Regions from separate parts of the Lactiplantibacillus sp. B652 genome, predicted to be linked through region 1. Evidence: riboswitches for the same ligand, from Rfam matches in the RefSeq annotation. Region 1 holds a riboswitch; the other holds the start of a gene.

What was found. A riboswitch is a leader RNA that binds a small molecule or an ion and turns the genes downstream of it on or off. The one in region 1 is predicted to bind preQ1.
Region 2: another riboswitch for preQ1. It lies ahead of MZO40_RS00080 (QueT transporter family protein); the one in region 1 lies ahead of MZO40_RS14180 (nucleoside hydrolase).

What each region holds. Positions count from the first base shown of each region.
Region 1 is NZ_JAMSKY010000014.1:14,668-18,085, forward strand. It holds gene MZO40_RS14175 (ECF transporter S component) at 54-605, opposite strand; gene MZO40_RS14180 (nucleoside hydrolase) at 593-1,582, opposite strand; PreQ1 riboswitch class I at 1,603-1,647, opposite strand; gene MZO40_RS14185 (dihydrofolate reductase family protein) at 1,903-2,442, shown strand; gene MZO40_RS14190 (cation:proton antiporter) at 2,542-3,418, opposite strand, start outside.
Region 2 is NZ_JAMSKY010000001.1:21,285-24,702, reverse strand. It holds gene MZO40_RS00090 (acetylornithine transaminase) at 1-225, shown strand, start outside; gene argF (ornithine carbamoyltransferase) at 230-1,252, shown strand; PreQ1 riboswitch class I at 1,309-1,353, shown strand; gene MZO40_RS00080 (QueT transporter family protein) at 1,362-1,868, shown strand; gene cbpA (cyclic di-AMP binding protein CbpA) at 2,909-3,418, opposite strand, start outside.

The sequences.
Region 1 (3,418 bases):
CCGAACTGGCTGAATATCATTTTTAGCGATTAATATTTTTATATCAAACGGCTCTAATTAGCTTGTGGTAATTTGTAGCGTAAGGCGCGATACACCAGCGCGACCACGTATACCGTAATAAAACGGTCGAGGTAATCAGTACCCACCTGAATCAAGAACACTGCCAGTGGTTTTGCCATTCCAGTCCCTAATAACAGTTGGACTAGCATGCTAGAACCTGATGACGTGATGCCTTGGAACAATATCACGGTGATTGCCGTCGACAACAGTGTGCCGGGTAACGAGATGACCGCCGCTAACCACCAGTTGGACCGCCATGTTCCAGGTTTGACCCGCCGGTAGAGCAAACCAGCGACTAGCCCCGTCACCAATTGAACTGGCATGAAAAATAGTGAGTATAAATCAGTTGTGGCACCGACGATCACACCCGTCGCACCACCAGCCAGCATCCCACCGAGGGGCCCAAAGACCGCCGCAGCGAGGACCGTGCCAATCGAATCAAGGTAAATCGGTAATTTTAGCATCAGCGCAATGTTACTCCCGACGAAGTTCAAAGCGATGCACAGCGCTAGTAAGGTAATCGTCCGCGTCTTTATTTTTCGCATGGCGTCACCAATTGGTTCAGGACTTGGGTCAAATCAGGCTCGGTCGCCCCGAATACAGTCGTCAAGAATAGCCGCCAGAACGCTGGGACATCAACATCCGTCATAATTTCACTATTAGCCGGCGTGTGCCAGAAGTCATGGTCATCGACAATCGACTGACCGCGGGCAACCCCCGTCGTCGCCACCGTCGTATAACTTTCGAAGCCCGCTAAAATGGCCGGGTCAATCATCGCAGCCACGGCCAACGGATCATTGATGACACAGCCAATCACCCGTTCGTACTGCCAATGGAAATCAAAATAGAACTTGGTGATTTTTTCGACAAAGGATCCTAGCTCAGGATTGATGTCTTTAATATACGTCAACAAACTCGGCGTTAAGACGATTTTTCGCGTGACATCTAAGCCGACCATTTGAATCGGGACCGGCATTAAATCAAAGACGACTTTGGCCGCATCCGGATCACACCAGAAATTATATTCTGCCACTGGTGAACAATTGCCATGACTGCGATAACTGCCGCCCATCAAGGTAAACTGTTCGACTTGTTCAAATAGTTGCGGGTCACGCTGTAGTACCGTGGCAATATTGGTCAGTGGTCCCAATGCCAGAATTGACGTGGTCGGTGCTTCGGTCAGTGTATCCACAATAAAGGAAACGGCATCCTGAATCGGCCGAACCGCTGTGACTTCCGGAATCTGGCTATTCCCGAGGCCATCATCACCGTGCGTGTCTTGTGCACTGGTGTACGGCACTTCCAGTGGACGGTTGGCGCCTAAGTAGACCGGAATATCCAATCGATCTGCCAAATCTAAAATTTTGAGGGCATTTTCTGCCCCGATGTGGGTGGGCACGTTCCCACAAACGATCGTAATCCCAATCACATTAAGTGCCGGTGATTTTAATGCCAGTAATAAAGCTAAACTGTCATCGATTCCGGGATCGCAATCAATAATAACGTTACGGGTTGCATTCATTCTCCTACCTCCGATTACTGAAGTTCTTGGTTTTTTATTCTGGGCAGTTTACGAACCAGACCAGCAGATTGCAACCAATCATACTGAATTGTATGAAATGCTAGTCCAATTATAGCGGAGACGACCGTAATTGAAAACCACCAAAACGGTACTGTTAACGACATTCAAGTGGTTAGAACGTTTCGCCGGTGCTTGCGCCATTTTCCACGCCACCCATTCGTCCATTAATTATGTAACTGAACTTTTACCGGAGTTCAGTAAGTGTAGCGCTGGAAAACATGGTACAATGTGACTACTAAAGATAAAGTAGGTGTCGAATCATGCGTAAAGTTCAGTTTTATGGGGCCATTTCAATTGACGGTTACCTTGCGACTAAAGATAATCGTCTCGACTGGTTATTCCAGACGCCCGGCGCTAACGATGCCCCTACCGAAGCGTTCATGCAGCAAGTTGATACGGCCATTATGGGTCGCCATACTTACGAGTACACGATGGAACAAACGACCGATCAGCTCATCAATCCTTACAATCCAGCGACTCGCAACATTGTGATGACGAGCCAGCCGCAACCAGGTGACGAGCGCACGCAATTCACCAACAGCCCGGTTGCAGACATTGTTCAAGACCTCCGACTAGCGCCCGGTCGTAACATCTGGATCGTTGGTGGCGCCGGCGTCTTAATGCCACTACTCGCCGCGGACCTGATTGACGACCTCTACATTCAAATCGCACCGATCATCCTCGGCACTGGCATTCCACTGTTCACTGCCGTGGCGCATCAGCAACGCTTTGAACTGGTCGCAACCAACCACTATGACCAACTCGCTGAAGTCCATTTTCAACGACTGCCAACTGAATAGCATGCAAAAGACCGATTTGGCAATCATCGCCAAACCGGTCTTTTCTTCAAATCCATTTGTATCAATTAACGGCTAATCGGGTAACGACTGACCACAGACTCAAGCTGCGGCCTGCCGTTTCACTGCCCCACGCAGGAGTAACGGGGCAATCAAGGTTGTCAGAATAATTGCCGTGATAACTGCCGAATACCGGTCAGCTGACAACAATTTCCCTTGATACCCAATCTGCGCAATAATCAGCGCCATTTCACCCCGCGAGACCATCCCGGCCCCGATTTCATACCCACTCAACCAGTTGAAGCCGGCTAAACGTGCACCAATTCCGGCCCCGAGTAATTTCGTGATGATTGCCGCAATCGTAATCACGACAATGAACCAGAAATCGCTCAAGAAGCCTTTAAATGACATGTTCAAGCCGATGCTGACGAAGAAGACGGGGATGAAGACCGCATTCCCAATCGGCTGGATATGGTCATCAATGACCTCGTGATAATCGGTCTGACCAACTGCAATACCAGCGAAAAATGCCCCAATCACGGCACTCAGGCCAATCATATCGGCTAAATAAGAGAGGCCAAAACAAATCACCAGCGACATCAGCGTAATCGACGTCGGCACTAATAGTGCATTCCCGACCGCCATCAAGTGTGGCACGACCCATTTGACCACGAAGAACAAGGCAATGAAGAACGCCAGCTGAATCGCTAACGACAACCCCAGATTCGTCGAGGCGTGACTCCCTCCACCGCTGACTTCACTACCGAATAGGCTAATCATCAGACTTAAAATCAGCACGGCCAGTACGTCATCCACGACGGCCGCACCCAAAATCGTGGTGCCTTCCTTACCATCGAGTGCGCCAAGTTCTTTCAACACGGCCACAGAAATGGAAACCGACGTCGCCGCAAAGGTCACGCCCAAAAACAAACTTTCAGTAGCATTCAAATGAAACATCTGACTGCACCAATCAATGACG
Region 2 (3,418 bases), on a different contig from region 1:
GTCAAACAATTGACGGGTAAAGGTTTGATGGTCGGGATTCATTTGGACGAGCAGCTGCCCGTCAGCCAGGTCATCACCCAATTACAAGCAGCCGGGTTATTGACACTATCGGCTGGGGATAATACGTTACGCCTGCTGCCGCCAATCGTGATGCAACCCGACGACTTATTAGCCGGCGTTGCCACGATCACGCAAGTCTTATCAGCTTTAACGACGGAGGTTTAAACCCATGAATAATCATTTTCAAGGTCAGTCATTTTTAAAAGAAATCGACTTTACACCCGCAGAATTGACCTATCTGATCGATTTTGCGAGCCATTTAAAGGCGCTCAAAGCCCAACATATTCCGCATCCTTATTTACAAGGTAAGAATATCGCGTTGCTCTTTGAGAAGACTTCGACACGGACGCGCTCGGCCTTTACGGTCGCAGCCAATGACTTGGGCGCGCATCCTGAATTTCTCGGTAAAAACGATATTCAGTTTGGCACTAAGGAATCAGTCGTTGATACGGCCAAAGTGCTCGGCTCAATGTATGACGGCATCGAGTTTCGGGGCTTCAAACAGGCCACTGTCGAAGACTTAGCGCAATATAGTGGCGTACCGGTATGGAACGGTCTAACGGATGACTGGCATCCGACCCAGATTTTAGCCGACTTTTTAACGCTCAAAGAACACTTCGGACATTTAAAAGGGCTGACACTAGCGTACGTTGGTGACGGCCGCAATAATATGGCCAACAGTTTGTTAGTCGCTGGTGCCATGCTCGGTATCAATATGGCAATCGGCGCACCCGCAGCACTCCAGCCGGATGCCCACGTGACCGCGTTAGCACAACAGTATGCGCAAGCCGCCGGAAGCACCGTCGTGATCACGGCCGACCCGCAGCAGGCCGTGGCCCAAGCGGATGCCTTGTATACGGATGTCTGGGTCTCCATGGGTGAACAGGTCGATTATGGCGCACGAATCAAACAACTCTTGCCATTTCAAATTAACGCCGACCTGCTAGCGGCGACTAGCAAAGCAACGACCATCGTCATGCACTGTTTACCGGCACTCCATGACCATCAGACTGACCTCGGCGCCAAACTCGGTGAGCAGTACCAGCTGGCGGCGTTTGAAATCACCGACGACGTCTTCCAAAGCAAGCAATCGGTCGTCTTCGAGGAGGCCGCCAACCGAATGCCCGCAATCAAGGCAGTCATGGCCGCAACTTTGGGCGATCTATTTATTCCCGACAGCATTTTTGCCTAGCTGGCTTGCGGGAAAGCTGAGGGCGTGCTACGATAATATTCGCTTTGTTTCATAATCAATACGTGGTTCGTAACCATCCCACGTTAAAAAACTAGGAGGAATCAAGCGGATGACGCAATCCAAAATTCGACCATGGATCATTAATGCCCTGGTCGCTGCAATGTATGTCGTACTATGTCTCGGTCCCGCAGCCTTCAGTCTGGCCTCGGGTGCCATCCAATTTCGGGTCTCAGAAGGCCTGAATCATTTGGCAGTCTTCAATCGCAAGTATATTTGGGGCATCGTTGCCGGGGTGATTTTATTCGACGCCTTTGGCCCAGGTGCCAGCCTACTCAACGTCTTATTCGGTGGCGGCCAATCCTTACTGGCCTTACTGATTTTGACTTGGCTCGCGCCTAAGTTGAAGACGGTGTGGCAGCGGATGTTACTGAACATCTTCCTTTTCACCGTCTCGATGTTCATGATTGCCATCATGATTACCATGATGAGCAGTGGCGTCGCATTCTGGCCAACGTACCTTACGACCGCATTATCCGAATTAATTATCATGAGTATTACCGCACCAATTATGTATAGCTTAGATCGCATCTTACACTTTAGTGACCGGATCCAATAGGTTAACTCGTGTCTAGATGACCTAAAAGACCGTTACAATACCGATTCATGTCGGTGATTGTAACGGCCTTTTTGAGTTGGATTGAGGTTTGGAGCAAAGGCAACGTCGAAATCAAAGTCAAAAGCGGCCAGCTGTGACCCGCTGGAAACAGTGCGAGTTAGCGTAAACTTGCAGTGATGGTGACGTCCTAAGCCGACTTCCAGGCATTCTGGGCAATGGCCGTGACGTGGTGGGTACAGGTTTGAGCCGACAAACCACGTCTCAAACACTGACCTTCCACTAACCAAGCAAAGAACGCTTGCTAAGTGGAATTTCACCACTTGGCCTTGCCCCGAATGCCTTCCAGCCGGGATGGTATTCGAAAGGCGGACGTGTGCGGACTCAACTTTTTGTTGGATTAGTCGTTGATTCATAGTCCAAGGTCATTTTGACATTCAACTGTCAGACTGGTTTCTAATGATGGCTATGCTTCCTAACCCATGTTTTAACTTTTCGAATCAGCAGTTTCACTGAATTTGTCAGAACTTTCCTTAGTCGTTTGAGATAGTAAAGTCTCAAATTATAAACGAAGGTAATTTTATCGACTAAATTCAAGAATAATGTCCGTTGAATTTTGCGAATAAAATTCAACCGATTTTTCAGTGATTAAGTCTGATAAAGCATTATTGAGGCCAATTGAAAGTTTGCTTGAAGGACCAGTCACTTAATATTCAGTGGACAATTGTACCCAGATAGGTGGCCGTTCATCCGCCATTCGAGTGGGTTCCCGACTGGAGGGGCTGGCGGACAATGCTCAAGGGCGAAATTCTTCTTGTCCGGGCGAATTTCCCGGGCTAGAAGAAGACTCGTATTTGAAATTGCGCAGTGATCTTCTGCGTGAGTTCAAATCGATGTCCGCCCTGTTCCAGCGTTGTCAGCCAGCCCCGGAAGTCGGAATAAGGCGCCCATCGGCTGACGAACAGGACATCTGACCCAGCATTTCAGCACAAAAAAGCCGCATCAAGAATTCAATTCTTAATGCGGCTGCCAAAGCAGACTGACTATTCAGCTTGTAAGTCTTCAACTTCGATAACTTTGAATTGTTTGCGGTTCAAGTTATCGATGATACGTTTAAGTTTTTCACTGTCGACGTTTTCTGGCAGGGTGAAGAGGGTCCGGTAGCCCAAGGTGCCATTTTGAACGTCCAAGGTCAAACAGCCGGCGATTGACGTATATTTGGTGATGATTTTTGCCATGGCGGCTAAGTCACCACGTTCACCAACGGAGACAACGGTGAGGACATAGCTGCCAACGTTGACGTTCCAAGATTGTGACAGCATATCCAGCAAGCGTGTATGCGTTAAGATGCCATAAAAGTAGCCGTGTTCATCGAGAACGGCGATGTATGGCAAATCTTTGATAGAGAAGAAGATGTTGTAAAACGCTGAATCGACTTGAATCGTCTTAGTCGCGTTTTTCAGTAAGGTCGTGACGGGAAGTGACATGTCGCCACCCCGAGACTTGTGGCGGTAGATATGCATTTTATAAATGTTACCGCGGAAAATATGGCC